DNA from 4 places in the Aeromicrobium sp. CFBP 8757 genome. Region 1 is predicted to be linked to each of the others. Evidence: riboswitches for the same ligand, from Rfam matches in the RefSeq annotation. Region 1 holds a riboswitch; each other region holds the start of a gene.

What was found. A riboswitch is a leader RNA that binds a small molecule or an ion and turns the genes downstream of it on or off. The one in region 1 is predicted to bind cobalamin.
Region 2: another riboswitch for cobalamin. It lies ahead of IFT73_RS11460 (ABC transporter substrate-binding protein); the one in region 1 lies ahead of IFT73_RS17845 (ABC transporter substrate-binding protein).
Region 3: another riboswitch for cobalamin. It lies ahead of IFT73_RS11590 (energy-coupling factor ABC transporter permease); the one in region 1 lies ahead of IFT73_RS17845 (ABC transporter substrate-binding protein).
Region 4: another riboswitch for cobalamin. It lies ahead of IFT73_RS11565 (VWA domain-containing protein); the one in region 1 lies ahead of IFT73_RS17845 (ABC transporter substrate-binding protein).

Annotation. Positions count from the first base shown of each region.
Region 1 is NZ_JACYUM010000011.1:35,084-38,998, forward strand. Features, by position in the region: gene IFT73_RS17835 (ABC transporter ATP-binding protein) at 1-600, shown strand, start outside; gene IFT73_RS17840 (ABC transporter permease) at 597-1,412, shown strand; cobalamin riboswitch at 1,529-1,713, shown strand; gene IFT73_RS17845 (ABC transporter substrate-binding protein) at 1,772-2,821, shown strand; gene IFT73_RS17850 (iron ABC transporter permease) at 2,818-3,861, shown strand; gene IFT73_RS17855 (ABC transporter ATP-binding protein) at 3,858-3,915, shown strand, end outside.
Region 2 is NZ_JACYUM010000003.1:377,329-381,243, reverse strand. Features, by position in the region: gene IFT73_RS11465 (carbon starvation CstA family protein) at 1-718, opposite strand, end outside; cobalamin riboswitch at 906-1,087, shown strand; gene IFT73_RS11460 (ABC transporter substrate-binding protein) at 1,147-2,172, shown strand; gene cobN (cobaltochelatase subunit CobN) at 2,338-3,915, shown strand, end outside.
Region 3 is NZ_JACYUM010000003.1:404,056-407,970, forward strand. Features, by position in the region: gene IFT73_RS11575 (cobyrinate a,c-diamide synthase) at 1-188, shown strand, start outside; gene cobA (uroporphyrinogen-III C-methyltransferase) at 179-1,159, shown strand; gene IFT73_RS11585 (histidine phosphatase family protein) at 1,156-1,617, shown strand; cobalamin riboswitch at 1,639-1,772, shown strand; gene IFT73_RS11590 (energy-coupling factor ABC transporter permease) at 1,798-2,520, shown strand; gene IFT73_RS11595 (energy-coupling factor ABC transporter substrate-binding protein) at 2,522-2,860, shown strand; gene cbiQ (cobalt ECF transporter T component CbiQ) at 2,857-3,615, shown strand; gene IFT73_RS11605 (energy-coupling factor ABC transporter ATP-binding protein) at 3,612-3,915, shown strand, end outside.
Region 4 is NZ_JACYUM010000003.1:397,148-401,062, reverse strand. Features, by position in the region: gene IFT73_RS11565 (VWA domain-containing protein) at 1-1,968, opposite strand, end outside; cobalamin riboswitch at 2,014-2,159, opposite strand; gene IFT73_RS11560 (DUF2975 domain-containing protein) at 2,222-2,866, opposite strand; gene cbiE (precorrin-6y C5,15-methyltransferase (decarboxylating) subunit CbiE) at 3,012-3,915, shown strand, end outside.

The sequences.
Region 1 (3,915 bases):
GAGCTCATCGAGCAGGTCAGCCTGACACCGGCCGAGGCCGACCGCCGCGTGCGCCACTACTCGCTCGGCATGCGCCAGCGGCTCGGCATCGCGACCGCCCTGCTCGGCGAGCCCGAGGTCCTCATCCTCGACGAGCCGGCCAACGGCCTCGACCCGGCCGGCATCCGCTGGATGCGCGACCTGCTGCGCGGCTACGCCGACCTCGGCGCCACCGTGCTGCTGTCTTCGCACCTGTTGCACGAGATCGAGGTCGTCGCCGACGACCTGGTCGTGATCGGCAACGGCCGCATCGTCGCGCAGGGCACGAAGGCCGAGCTGTTGGCGTCGGCCGGGACGCTGGTGCGCACCCCGGACGTCGCCGCGCTCGCCACGGCCCTGACGGCGTCCGGCGTCACCTGCGCCCCCAGCGCCGCGGTCGGCGGGGCGGACGCCCTGCGGGTCGAGGCCGAGCCCGCTCTGGTCGGCTCGATCGCCCTCGAGGCGCGCGTCCCGCTGCTCGAGCTGCGTCCGGCCGAGGGCGCCGGGCTCGAGGAGATGTTCCTCGAGCTGACCGCCGACGACCAGCGCGAGACCACCGTCCGAGAAGGAGCCGCAGCATGAGCACGATCGCCACCCCCGTCCCGTCCCCCGCAGCAGCCGACCGGGAGCCCCGCCCCGTCCCCGCCCCCATCCCGTTCGGCCGGCTGGTGTCGGTCGAGCTCCGCAAGAGCGTCGACACCCGGGCCGGATTCTGGCTCCTGGCCTCGGTCGGCATCGTCGGCCTGCTCGCCACGGTCGCGGTGCTGCTGTGGTCCCCCGACTCCCAGCTGACGTACTCGACGTTCTCCGGGGCAGTCGGCTTCCCGATGACGGTGCTGCTGCCGATGATCGCGATCCTGCTGGTGACGGGCGAGTGGAGCCAGCGCAGCGGCCTGACGACGTTCACGCTCGTGCCGCACCGCGCCCGCGTCATTGGGGCCAAGGCCGCCGTCACGATCGGCATCGCCGTCGCCTCGACCGTGCTGGCCTTCGCGATCGGCGCGGTCGGGACGGTGATCGGCTCGGCGATCGCCGGCGTCGACCAGGTCTGGGACATGACGCCCGGCGACATCGCGAGCATCGGTCTGGCACAGACCCTCGGGATGCTGATCGGCTTCATGCTGGCCGCCGTCATCCGGAACTCGGCCGGCGCAATCGTGGCCTACTTCGTCTACTCCTTCGTGCTGTCGGGCCTCACCGAGCTGCTGGCCCAGTCGCAGGACTGGTTCGGCGACCTGAGGCCCTGGGTCGACGTCAACTACGCACAGGCGGCACTGTTCGACGGCAACCTGACCTCGGCGCAGTGGGCCCACCTCGCCGTGACGACCGCCGTGTGGCTGGTGCTCCCCCTCGCCGTCGGCATCCGGGTCCTGATGCGAGCCGAGGTGAAGTAGCGCCCCCCGCAGCGCGAGTGGTGCGTTCCGGGTCCCGAGTGCTGCGGTGTGGACAGACACGCCGTCCCAGAACGTCCGAAACGCACCACTCGCGGACGTCCGCGACAGCTGGTCAGTTAGGCTGCGGGCGAACCAGTCGTACCCATTCGTTTGGGTCAGGGAATCCGGTGAGAATCCGGAGCTGACGCGCAGCGGTGAGGGGGACGGAGGTGGCATCGGCCACTGGATCGCGAGATCCGGGAAGGCGTCACCGTCCGCATGAACCCGAGTCCGAAGACCTGCTGGTTCGCGGTCGACACGACGTCGGCCGGATCACCCACCAGGCTCCGCGCTCGAGCCTCAGATCAGAGGACACCCCTGTGCACCGTCGTACCCCCCTGCTCACCGTGGTCGCGCTGACCGCCTCCCTCCTCGCCGCCTGCGGGTCGGGCTCGATGACGGGAACCGCCTCCGAGGCGACCCTCGCCGGCACCGAGGGCCGGACCGACTACCCGCTGACGATCACGGACAACTGCGGCGTCGACGTCACGATCGAGAAGGCCCCCGAGAGAGCCGTGTCGGTCAACCAGGGCTCGACCGAGATCCTGCTGTCGCTGGGCCTGCAGGACCGCATGGTCGGCACCGCGACGTGGACCGACGCGGTCCGGCCGAACCTCGCCGCGGCCAACGCGGAGGTGCCGCGGCTCGGCGACGACGCCGTCTCGTACGAGCGTGTGCTGAAGGAGGAGCCCGACCTCGTCACCGCCTCGTTCGCCTACGCCCTCGACGGCGACGACCCCGACCGACGCGCGCAGTACGCGAGGCTCGGCGTCCCGACGTACCTCGCGCCGTCCCACTGCGACGGCCGCACCGATGCGAGCGGCGACGGCCCGCGCGACCACCCGCTCGAGATGGACGTGATCTACGAGGAGATCACGCAGCTCGCGGAGATCTTCGACGTCCCGTCGCGCGGCGAGGCCCTGGTCGCCGAGCTGAAGCAGCGCATGGCGGACGCCGCCGAGTCGGCGCCCGGCAGGGACGTCTCGATCGCCTACTGGTTCGCCAACACCGAGCTGCCCTACATGGCCGGCGCCAACGGCTCCCCCGGCGTCATGTCCCGCACGGTCGGCGTCGACAACGTCTTCGCCGACACCGACGTCGAGTGGCCGCAGATCAGCTGGGAGAGCGTGCTCGACCGCGACCCCGACGTCATCGCCCTGGGCGACCTGGCGCGCGACCAGGAGACCGGCGACAAGCTCGAGGACAAGATCCGGTTCCTCGAGACCAACCCCGTCACGAAGCAGCTCACCGCCGTCCGCGAGAAGCGCTACGTCGTGCTGAACGGCGCCGACATGAACCCGTCGATCCGGACGGTCGACGGCACCGAGAAGCTCGCGAAGGCGCTCGTCGACCTCGGGCTGACGGGTTGAGCGACGGGGCGGTGGCCGCCGTGGCGGCCACCGGCACCCGCTGGGCGCTGTGGGCCGCCGGCCTGGTCGCGCTGGTGCTGTCGATCGCCGTCGCGATCACGATCGGCCCCGCCGACCTGTCGGTGCACGACGTGTTCGCGGTCGTCGGCCAGCACCTGGGGCTCGGCGACGCCGGTGTGTCGCGCATCCGCGACGGCATCGTGTGGGAGCTGCGCCTGCCGCGCACTCTCCTGGCCGCGGTGTGTGGGGCGGGCCTGGCGATCTGCGGCGCGATCATGCAGTCGCTGCTGCGCAACCCGCTCGCCGACCCGTTCGTGCTGGGCATCTCGTCGGGAGCGTCGACGGGTGCGGTGATGGTGGTGATCCTCGGCGTCGGCGGCGGCATCATCACGCTGTCGACGGGCGCGTTCATCGGCGCGGTCGTCGCCTTCGCGATGGTGCTGCTGCTGGCCGCGGGCGCAGGCGGCACCCCCGACCGCGTCGTCCTGGCGGGCGTGGCGGCGACGCAGCTGTTCTCGGCGCTGACGTCGTTCATCGTGACGTCGTCGGCCGACGCCGAGCAGACCCGCGGCGTGCTGTTCTGGCTGCTCGGCTCGTTGAGCGGCGCGGGCTGGGTCGACGTCGTGACGTGCGGTGCAGTCTGCCTGGTCGGGCTGGTCGTGTGCATCACGCTCGCACCGGCGCTCGACGCGTTCGCGTTCGGCGAGGACGCCGCGTCGTCGCTCGGCATCTCGGTGCGCTGGGTGCGCCTCGTGCTCCTGGTCGTGACGGCGCTCATCACCGCGACGCTCGTGAGCGCCGCCGGCGCGATCGGCTTCGTCGGGCTGGTGCTGCCGCACGCCGCCCGCGCCGTCGTCGGGCCGGGGCACCGGCTGCTGCTGCCCGCGACCGCGCTGATCGGGGCGATCTTCCTGGTGTGGGTCGACACCGTCGCGCGGACGGTCTTCAGCCCGCAGGAGCTGCCTGTCGGCGTCGTCACGGCCCTGGTCGGCGTACCCGCGTTCGCGGTGATCCTCTACCGCCGGAGGGGTCCCGCATGAGCCTGTCGACGCGCGACGTCACGTGGTCGGTCGGCGGACGTCGCATCGTCGACG
Region 2 (3,915 bases), on a different contig from region 1:
CGACGACGCCGATCGCGGTCGTCTCGAGCACCCGGCCCGGGCGGATGTAGCGCAGGTAGAAGCCCATGAACAGGGCGATCGGGATCGTCAGGCCGATCGAGAACACGCCCCACGCCGACTCGGCGAGCGCGTTGACGACGACCAGCGACAGCACCGCCAGGATGATGATCATGATCGCGAACACCGCGATGAGGGCCGCGGTGCCGCCGACGACGCCGATCTCCTCGCGGACCATCTGGCCGAGGCTCTTGCCGTCGCGGCGCATCGACAGGAACAGCACGACCATGTCCTGCACGGCGCCGGCCAGGATGACGCCGACGATGATCCAGATCGTGCCGGGCAGGTATCCCATCTGGGCCGCGAGCACGGGGCCGACGAGCGGGCCGGCGCCGGCGATCGCCGCGAAGTGGTGGCCGAACAGCACCCGGCGGTCGGTCACCTCGTAGTCGACGCCGTTCTCGAGCCGCTCGGCCGGCGTGGCGCGGGTGTCGTCGAGCTCGAGCACCTTCTTGGCGATGAACCGCGAGTAGAAGCGGTACGCGATCGCGTACGACGAGAGCGCCGCGAACAGGATCCAGAGGGCCGAGACGTCCTCACCGCGCGACAGCGCGAGGACGGCCCAGCACGTCGCGCCGACGAGGGCGACGACGCTCCAGATCGCGATGCTGCGGACGCGGTGGCCCCCGCGGTGGTCTGGCCGGGCCTGCGTGGTGGTCATGGTGGGCTCCCCGTCGGTCGTCAAGGGGCCCGGGTCGCGGGCCGTCTCTCACCAGACCACATCGGCGACGTGTGTCGCCACCCGCGCGCGACGAGCGGTCGGTCCGGGCCGACGAGCGGTCAGGCGCCGGTGGGCAGGGTGATCCAGTCCTGTGACGAGAACCATGTGGTGATCGATGGGCGCCCGCTGCTAGGTTCCGGGTGCCAGTCAACTCAGCGATGAGCCAGGGAACCCGGTGAGACTCCGGGACTGACGCGCAGCGGTGAGGGTGACGGGCGGAGCACGAGGCCACTGGACCGAGAGGTCCGGGAAGGCGCGCCGTCCGGTCGATCCCGAGTCCGAAGACCTGCTGGCCGCCGACCGTCCGGTCGACGTCAACCGCCCACGGGGCCTCGCGCACGGGCCCCCGGACCCCGAGAGGGACCCCCATGTCGTCGCCCCGTCCTGACCGCCGCCTGTCCGCCGCCGCCGCGGCGGGTCTGCTCGTCCTGCTCCCGCTCGCCGCCTGCGGCTCGTCGTCGTCCGACGGCGAGGCCGGCCGCGGCTCGTCCGACCCCGCCGTCAGCGTCACGAACTGCGGCCGGAAGGTCGAGCTCGACCGTCCCGCGCAACGGGCCGTGACGGTCAACCAGCCGGCGACCGAGCTGCTGCTGGCGCTCGGGCTCCGTGACCGCATCGTCGGCGCCGGGCTCGGCGACACCAACGTCCTGCCCGGGCTGAAGGACGACCTCGCCGGCCTCAACCTGTTCCCGAAAGAGTTCCCGTCGTTCGAGTCCGTCCTGGCGCTCGAGCCCGATCTCGTCTACGCGACGTTCGACTACACGTTCACCGACGAGGGCATCGCCGACCGCCAGCGGTTCACCGACCTCGGCATCGACGTCTACCAGTCGCCCAGCGAGTGCGCCGGCCAGGAGGCGACCCACACCACGGCCCTGACGCTCGACGACCAGTACGCCGAGATCCGCGACGTCGCGACGCTGTTCGGCGTGAAGGATCGCGGCGACGCCCTGGTCGCCGAACTGAAGCGGCGCGCCGCCACCGCCGCGGACGGTCTCGACGCGGGCGGGGTCTCGACGGCCTGGTGGTACTCCTCGACCAAGACGCCGTACTTCGCCGGCTGCTGCGGTGCGCCGGGCATCATGACGCGCGCCGTCGGGGCGACGAACGCCTTCGACGACCTCGACCTGCTGTGGCCCGAGGTCAGCTGGGAGTCGGTCGTCGACCGCGACCCCGACGTCTTCGTGCTGGCCGACCTGACCCGCGGTTCGGAGGGCGACACCGCGGCCGCCAAGATCGCGTTCCTGGAGTCGAACCCGGCCACCAAGAACCTCACGGCCGTCAGGAAGAAGCGCTTCATCATCCTGCCCGGCACCACGATGGACCCGTCGATCCGCAACGTCGACGGCTTCGAGGAGGTCGCGGCCGGGCTGCGCGAGCTGGGTCTCGGCTCGTGAGTCCGCCGACCGCCGTCGGCCCGGTAGGCTGACGGCACTTCCACGGCGCAGGAATCCGGTGCGAGTCCGGAGCGGTTCCGCCACTGTGTTCCCCCGCGAGGGGGCCCAGCCAGACACTCGACGTGGAGCAACCCACCAGACGGGGCGAGAACCCCGAGGAGGAACATGACGCGCATCGCGCTGCTGTCCACGTCCGACACCGACCTGCTGTCGGCCCGGGCGTCGGGAGCCGACTACCTGTACGCCAACCCGTCCCGGCCGAACCACACCGAGATGGCCGAGGCGCTCGAGAAGGCCGACCTGATCGTCGCCCGCATCCTCGGCTCGCCGCAGGACCTGTGCTCGGGCTTCTGGCGCATCCGCGACATCGGCAAGCCGATCGTCGTGCTCGGCGGCGAGCAGACCCCGAGCGCCGAGCTGATGGAGCAGTCGACCGTCCCGATCGGCGTCGCGGCCGATGCGCACGTCTACCTCGCCGAGGGCGGGCCGGCCAACCTCGCGCAGCTGCACGCCTTCCTGTCCGACACCGTCCTGCTGACGGGCGAGGGCTTCGAGCCGCCGGCGGTGCTCCCGGAATGGGGAGTGGCAGCCCGACCGGAGGCCGTCGAGAACAGCGACCTGCCGCGCATCGGCGTGCTGTACTACCGGGCGCACGAGGCGTCCGGCAACAGCGGCTTCGCGCACTCCCTGGCCACGTCGATCGATGCGACCGGCGAGGCCGTCGGCGTCCCGATCTTCAGCTCGTCGCTGCGCGCCGCCCCCGACGAGCTGTTCGCCGAGCTCGCGACCCTCGACGCCCTGATCGTCACGGTGCTCGCGGCCGGCGGCACCAAACCCGGCACCGTCAGCGCCGGCGGCGACGACGAGTCGTGGGACGTCGAGCGCATGAAGGCCCTCGACATCCCGATCCTGCAGGGCCTGTGCCTGACGTCGAGCCGCGAGGACTGGGAGGCGTCCGACGACGGCGTGACGCCGCTCGACTCGGCCAACCAGATCGCGATCCCCGAGTTCGACGGACGCATCATCACCGCCCCGTTCTCGTTCAAGGAGATCGACGAGGACGGGCTGCCCCGCTACGTCGCGCACGACGAGCGCAGCGCCCGCGTGGCCGGCATCGCGATCGCCCACGCGCGTCTGCGCCACCTGCCGGCCGCCGACAAGAAGATCGTGCTGATGCTGTCGGCGTACCCGACCAAGCACAGCCGCGTCGGCAACGCCGTCGGCCTCGACACCCCCGCCTCGACGATCCGCCTTCTGCGCGCGATGCGCGACGCGGGCTACGACCTCGGCGCCCCCGGCGAGGTCCCCGGGCTCGAGATGGACGACCTGACCGAGGCCGGCGACGCGCTGATCCACGCGCTCATCGCCGCCGGCGGCCAGGACGAGGAGTGGCTCACGCAGGTGCAGCTCACCGAGAGCCACGTGCGCATCCCCGCCGCGCAGTACGCCGGGTGGTTCGAGAACTTCCACCCCGACCTGCGCGACGCGATGCTCGAGGCCTGGGGCCCCGCGCCCGGCAAGCTGTTCGTCAACGACGAGCAGGAGATCGTCCTGGCGACGATCCGCGCCGGCAACGTCATCCTCATGATCCAGCCGCCCCGCGGCTACGGCGAGAACCCCGTCGCGATCTACCACGACCCCGACATGGCGCCCTCGCACCACTACCTCGCGGCCTACCGCTGGGTCGAGGAGGCCTTCGGTGCGCACGCCGTCGTCCACCTCGGCAAGCACGGCTCGATGGAG
Region 3 (3,915 bases), on a different contig from region 1:
CGGCGCCCTTCGTGCTGGCCAAGGTGTCGCGCGGCTCGCACGAGCGCCTGCGGTCGGCCGGCTACGCGCTGCGCCGGGCCGACACGTTCCCGGGGCTGGACGACTCGTGGGTGCGCATCGCCGTCCGCCGCCCCGACACCACGCGCAAGCTGCTCGCGACGCTGAGGGTGGAGGGGCCGTGGACCTGAACGTCACCGGCCTGAGCGCGGCCGTGGTGGGCGGCGACATCCGGGCGGCCGCCCACGTCGCGGCCCTGCTCGAGGGCGGAGCCGTCGTCACGGTCCTCGCCCCCGACGTCACCGCGACGATCGACGACCTCGCGGCCCGCGGGCTCGTCACGTGGGCGCCGCGCGACCCCGGGCCCGGCGAGCTCGACGCCTTCGACCTGGTGCTGCGGGGCCACCCCCGCGCAGCCGAGACCGACCGCATCCTCGACACCGGCTCCGTCACGCTCGTCGGCGGCGGTCCCGGCGATCCCGGCCTGGTCACGGTCGCCGGCCGCGCCGCGATCGAGCGGGCCGACGTCATCGTGACCGACCGGCTCGCCCCGCTCGCCGCCCTCGGCTGGGCCCGCGCGGACGTCGAGGTCGTCGACGTCGCCAAGATCCCCGGCGGCCGGTCGACCAGCCAGGACGACATCAACCAGCTGCTCGTCGAGCACGCCAAGGCCGGACGGCACGTCGTCCGCTTCAAGGGCGGCGACAACTTCGTCTTCGGCCGAGGCGGCGAGGAGCTGCTGGCGTGCCACGAGGCCGGCATCGCGACCCACGTCGTCCCGGGCGTCAGCTCGGCGATCGCCGCCCCCGCGCTGGCCGGCATCCCCGTGACGCACCGCGGCCTGACGCAGGGGTTCACCGTCGTGTCGGGGCACGTCCCGCCGGGCCACCCCGACAGCACGCTCGACTACGCGGCGCTGGCCCACGCGGGCACGTCGATCGTGGTGCTGATGGGCGTCCGGACGCTCGAGGCGATCTGCGCGGCGCTCGTCGAGGGCGGCCTCGACCCCACCACGCCCGCCGCGGTCGTCGCCGACGGGAGCCTGCCGAGCCAGCACGTCGTGCGTGCCACGGTGGCCACGATCGCCGGGGCGGCCGCCGACGTGCGGCCGCCCGCCGTCGCGGTGATCGGCGACGTCGCCGACGTCGAGGGCCTCGCATGATCCTGTGGGTGCGCCACGGCCAGTCGACGTGGAACGTCCTCGACCGCCTGCAGGGCCACGAGCTCAGCCCGCCGCTGACCGATCTCGGTCGCGAGCAGGCGCAGCACGCCGCCGAGACGCTCGCCGGCCGGGGCGTCGTCCGGCTGCTGAGCTCCCCGGCGACCCGCGCGCTCGAGACCGCGCAGGTCATCGGCGCCCACCTGGGCCTCGAGGTCGAGGTCGAGCCGATGCTGCTCGAGAAGGGCCTCGACGAGTCGTACCCCGAGCTCCTGACGCGGGTGCAGCACGTCCTCGATCGGCGCGACCCCGACCACACGGTGGCCGTGAGCCACGGCGACACGATCGGCCTGGCCGTGGGCCTGCTGAGCGGACGTCGCCCCGAGCCGGCTGCCAACGGCTCCGTCACGTCCGTCGACCCCTCGACGCGCGAGATCTCGGTCGAGCTGCCCCCTCGGTGACCGGGATCCCTTCGTCCCGGGCGACGGCTGTGCCACACTGAATCAGCTCACGGCAACGGTGCAAGGAACCCGGTGGAACTCCGGGACGGTCGCGCCACTGTGACCGGGTCACCCGACCCGGGAGTCAGAGACTTCTCCGTTGCCTCCACTCATATGGACGCGTCATCCAAGGAGAGTTCGATGCACATCGCCGAAGGCTTCCTGCCCCCGGTCCATGCTGCGGCGTGGACCGTCGCGGCAGCCCCGTTCGTCATCCACGGCGGTCGATCCGTCGTCCGACAGGTGCGAGACCACCCCGAGACCAAGCTGCTGCTCGGCGCCTCGGGCGCGTTCACCTTCGTCCTGTCGGCCATCAAGCTGCCGTCCGTCACGGGCAGCTCCAGCCACCCCACCGGCACCGGCCTCGGCGCGGTGCTGTTCCGCCCGCCGGTCATGGCCTTCCTCGGCACGGTCGTGCTGCTGTTCCAGGCGCTGCTGCTGGCGCACGGTGGCATCACGACGCTGGGCGCCAACGCCTTCTCGATGGCCATCGTCGGCCCGTGGGTCGGGTACGCCGCCTACCGCGTCGTCGGACGTCTCGGCGGGGGGATCTCGCTGTCGGTGTTCTTCGCCATGGCGCTGGCCGACCTGTCGACGTACTGCGTCACCTCGATGCAGCTCGCCCTCGCCTTCCCCGACCCCAGCAGCGGCGTCGTCGGGGCGGCCTCGAAGTTCCTCTCGATCTTCGCGGTGACGCAGATCCCCCTGGCGATCGCCGAGGGCCTGCTCGGCGTCCTGGTGTTCCGGGTGCTGCGCGACGTCGCGGCCCCCGAGCTGATCCGCCTGGGCGTCCTGCCCGATCCCACGCCCGACCCGCCCCACCGGGCACCGTCCGGCACGCCCACCGAGACGACGGAGGCCTGACGTGCGCAAGTCAGCCATCACGATGCTCCTGGTCGCCGGGATCGTCGCCATCGTCGGCGTCGCCCTGGTCGTCGACTCGCACCGCACGACCGACGGCGAGCGGTTCGTCGGCACCGACAGTGCCGCCACCTCCCAGATCGAGCGCGACAACCCCGACTACGAGCCGTGGTTCAGCTCGATCTACGCCCCGACGTCCGGCGAGGTCGAGTCCGGTCTCTTCGCCCTGCAGGCCGCGCTCGGCGGTCTCGTGCTGGGCTACTGCATCGGCGCCCTGCGGGGACGCCGGCGCCACGACCCGGCACCGGGCGTCACCCCGGCACCGGCGCCCGACCACGCATGAGGGGGCTCGCGATCGACGACGCCGCGTGGTCGAGCCGCTGGCGCGACCACGCGGTGCGCGACAAGGCGTGCCTGAGCCTCGGCCTGCTGCTGGCCGCGGCGCTGCTCCCGCCGTGGCCGACCAGCGCGGTCGTCGCCGTGGTGGCCCTCGGGCTGCTGGTGGGCCGGGCCGGCACGTCCCCGGCGCTCGTCGCGCGCGCCGTGCGGGGTCCGCTGGCGTTCGTCGCGATCGGCTCCGTCTCGGTCGCGGTGGTCGTCTCGACGTCGGGCGGGCCGTTCCTCTCGGTGACGCCCGACAGCGCCGCGCGCGCGGCGGGCGTCGCCGGGCACGCCGTCGCGGGCTGCTCGGCGATGCTGCTGCTCGCGATGACCACGCCGATGGTCGACCTGCTGGCGGGGCTGCGACGCCTCCGCCTGCCCGCGGCGTGCGTCGAGGTCGCGGGCCTGGTCTACCGGATGCTGTTCGTCCTGCTCGAGTCGGTCGGCACGATCCGCGAGTCGCAGGCGGCGCGCCTCGGCTACAGCTCGCCGTCCCGGTCGCTGCGGTCGGCCGGCATGCTGACGGCCGCGACGCTGACGCGGTCGTGGTCGCGCGCGCGCCGGCTCGAGCAGGGACTCGCCGGCCGCGAGCTCACCGGCTCGTTGCAGACCCTCGACGAGCCCGTGCCGGGGTCCACGGCCTTCCTGGCCGCCACCGTGTCGGCCCTGGTCGCGATCGTCGCGGTGGCCGCGCTCAGCGCGGGGGTCCTCCCATGAGCCATCGCAGCCTGCGCGCCGACGGCCTGACCGTCACCTACACCGGCGGTCCCCCCGTCCTCGAGGGCGCGAGCATCGAGGTCGCCCCCGCCACCCGGCTGGCGGTGCTCGGCGCCAACGGCTCGGGCAAGACCACGCTCCTGCGGTGCCTGGCCGGCAGCCTGGTGCCGACGTCCGGCCACGTCCTGCTCGACGACGTGCCGATCCGTCACGACCGCAAGGGTCTGCGGCGCCACCGCCAGGAGGTGCAGCTCGTCCTGCAGGACCCGGACGACCAACTGTTCTCCGCCGACGTCTTCC
Region 4 (3,915 bases), on a different contig from region 1:
CAGCTGACGGGCCAGGCCCATCCGGAACTTGCCGGTCTCGCAGTCGATCACGAGGCTCGCCACGCCGGTGGCGCCGAGGTGGGCCGCGACCTGGTGCGCGCGGTCGAGCGCGCGGTCGCCGTGGGTCGCGCGGCCGTCGGTGATGACGACGAGCAGGGGGCGACGGCGGGGGTCGCGGACGCGCTCGAGCCGCAGGACGTCCGCGGTCTTGAGCAGGGCCTCGGCCAAGGGGGTGCGCCCGCCCGCGGGCAGGTCGGAGAGCCGGGCCGCGGCGATGTCGATCGAGCCGGTCGGCGGCAGCGCGAGCTCGGCCCCGTCGGCGCGGAACGTGATCAGGCCGACCTTGTCGCGGCGCTGGTAGGCGTCCATCAGCAGCGACAGGATCGCGGTCTTGACCTGCTCCATGCGCCGGCGGGCGGCCATCGAGCCGGACGCGTCGACGCAGAACAGGATCAGGTTGGACTCGTGGCCCTCCTTGATCGCGAGGCGCAGGTCGGACGCGCGGAACGACAGGCCGGCGTCACCCGTCGCGCGTCCGCGGGCGAGCTGGTGCGGCGCCGCGGCACGGATCGTCTCGGTGAGGTGGATCGAGCCGCCCTGGCCGGCCCGGGGGGCCGCGCCGATGCGGCGGCCGGTCTCGGTGATGGCGCGCGACCGACGTCCGGACTCGCCCGCGCCCGTGCCGCCGACCGTGAACAGCCTGGGCCGGTAGGGCTGCTGCGGCGACGCGACCGTCACCTCACCCCCACCCGCCGACGAGTCACTCCCGCCCTGCGACGAGTCACTCTGGCCCGCCGACGAGTCACTCTGGCCCGCTGACGAGTCACTCCCGCCCTGCGACGAGTCGCCGTCGGCGCCCCCGGACTGCTCCGGAGCGTCGGTGCCGTCCGAGTCACCGGAGTCACCGTCACCGTCGTCGTCGCCGAGCTGGTCGGGCGTCGGCGGCTCGGGCTCGGGTTCGTCGTCGCCGAGGATCTGGTCGAGCAGGTCCTCGTCGATGCCCGGGGCGTCGAACGGGTTGCGCCGACGGCGGTGCGGCAGCGCGAGGCGGGCCGCGGCGCGGATGTCGTCGCGCCCGACGCCCGTGCGCCCGTTCCACGCCGCGTGCGCCGCCGCAGCGCGGGCCGTGACGATGTCGGCGCGCATGCCGTCGACCTCGAAGGCGGCACACACCTCGGCGATCTTGAGCAGGGCCCAGTCGCTGAGGTCGACCTGCTCGACGAGCTTCTGCGCCGCCTGGATGCGATCGGTCAGCGAGGCCTCGTCGTCGGCGAACCGCGCCGCGAACCCCTCGGGGTCGGTCTCGTAGGCCAGGCGCCGGCGGACGACCTCGACGCGCGTGGCCGGGTCGCGCGGCGCGGCGACCTCGACCGTCAGGCCGAACCGGTCGAGCAGCTGCGGACGCAGCTCGCCCTCCTCGGGGTTCATCGTGCCGACGAGCACGAAGCGGGCGGCGTGCTCGATCGAGACGCCGTCGCGCTCGACCGTCGAGCGTCCCATCGCCGCGGCGTCGAGCAGCAGGTCGACGAGGTGGTCGTGCAGCAGGTTGACCTCGTCGACGTAGAGGATTCCGCGGTGCGCGCGGGCCAGCAGGCCGGGCTCGTACTCGGTGACGCCCTCCGAGAGCGCCTTCTCGAGGTGCAGCGAGCCCAGCACGCGGTCCTCCGTCGCACCGACCGGCAGCTCGACGAGCCGCACGGCCCGCGTCTCGACGTCGGCGTCGGGGGCGAAGGGACCGTCGGGCGACAGGGGTCTGGCCTCGCGCGGGTCGGACGAGAAGCGGTCGCCCGCGACGACGTCGATCGGCGGGAGGATCGAGGCGAGGGCGCGCACCATCGTCGACTTCGCGGTGCCCTTCTCGCCGCGCACGAGGACGCCGCCGATCGCCGGCGAGATCGTGGAGAGGGTCAGGGCCAGCGCCATGTCGTCGGATCCGACGACGGCGCTGAAGGGGTAGTGCTGTGGCATGTGGGGCTCCCGCTCGTCTGCCGACGTCCGCCGGACGCGGTTGCGTCCGTCGGTCAGGCGCGAGGCCGGTCTTCGGACTTCCCGGCCCAGCCCCTCTCGGAGCGTCCGGGTCACCGCAGCGGGCCCTGTGCCGGATTCTCACCGGCTTCCCGATTCTCCCCTCGCGGGGCACCTCGAGCCTTCTCCTGCCTAGGGTAACGGTCGTGGTCGGGGCGCCGCTGGTCGATGCGTCACGACACCTCCTGCGTCGGCGTCAGGCGTCCTCCGCGGCTGCCGCGCCGCGCTCGTACGCCGTCATGCGCTGCGTCGTGCCGAACTCGCACAGGCCCGCCGCGACCGACAGACCGACGAAGGTGCCGACGACCGGCCAGAAGGCTCCGTACTCGGGCCAGCTCTCGTTCGCCACGAGGTCGTTCGCGACGCCGGTGAGAACCCACGAGGCGGTCACGCCGACGAGCACGAAGGCGGCCGCCCACCAGCGCAGCCGCCTGATCAGGCGGACGGCCTCGTTGCTGAAGGGGCCGTCGTCGCGCGTGCGCTCGATGACCCGGTGCACGGCGACCAGGCTGCCGAGCACCGCCAGGACGATGGGCAGCGCCCGCAGGTCGACGAGGGCCTGCACGGCGAGGGGGCGGTCGAGCTCGTCGTGTGGACGGCAGACGACCTCGCGCACCGTCGCGCGCCGGAGCTGGCCGTCCTCGGCGAAGTCGTCGTCGGCGGGCGAAGCCCGGTCGACCGTGACGCAGGCATGATCCTCCAGCGCGCCGTCGTCCGTCCCGCCGTCGAGGCTCGTGAGGGACAGCAGGCCGAGTGCCACGACGATCGTCGCGAGGACCAGTGCGATCGTCACGACCGTCGCCATCGCGCCCCAGTGGGTGGTGGCCCTGTTCGGCTGCATCCGAGCAGGCTAGGGCCTGGCGGTGCGCCGAGCGGTGCGAACCCGTCCCCCAGTGGTGCGCCCCGGTCAGACACGCCGTCCCGGAAAGACCACACCGCACCACTCGCGGGGCCGGGTCGGGGGAGGCGGGATATCGTCGACGCTCGTGAGCACACGGGTGACGGTCGTCGGCATCGGCGCGGACGGCTGGACGGGTCTGAGCGAGGCGGCGCGCGAGATGGTCGACGGCGCCGCGGTCGTCCTCGGCGGTGAGCGGCACCTCGCGATGCTGCCCGACGTGCCCGAGCAGATCCGTCAGGCCTGGCCGTCGCCGTTGCTCGAGCAGCTGCCGAGCCTGCTCGCGACGTTCGACGGCTACGAGGTCGTGGCCCTCGCCTCGGGCGACCCCCTCGTGTCGGGCATCGCGACGACGCTGGTCGAGATGCTCGGCAAGGACGCCGTGACGGTCGTGCCGGCGCTGTCGTCGGTCGCCCTGGCCCGGGCCCGCCTGCGCTGGTCGGCCGAGTCGACCGAGGTCGTGACGCTCGTCGGTCGCGACCCCCACCTCGTCGCCCGGTCGCTGGCCCCCGGTCTGCGCCTGCTCGTGCTGTCGTCGGACGGCTCGACGCCCGCGGAGGTCGCGGCCCTGCTGACGGCGGCCGGCTACGGCGCGAGCCCCATGACGGTGCTGTCCGACCTCGGCGCGCCCGAGGAGGCCCGCATCGACGGGGTCGCCGCGTCGTGGCGCGACCAGGCCGTGCCGGCCCTCAACGTCGTCGCGGTCGAGCTGGCCAGCTCGGGCGCGCGCCCGCTGGGCTTCGTGGCCGGTCTGCCCGACGACGCGTTCGAGCACGACGGCCAGATCACCAAGCGCGACGTCCGCGCGTCCGCCCTGGCGCGCCTGGCGCCCGTGCCCGGCCAGACGCTGTGGGACGTCGGCGCCGGTGCCGGCTCGGTCGGCATCGAGTGGCTCCGCGCCCACCCCACGTGCCGCGCCGTCGCGATCGAGGCGCGCGAGGACCGCGCCGCCCGGATCGCGCGCAACGCCTCGACGCTCGGCGTGCCGGTGC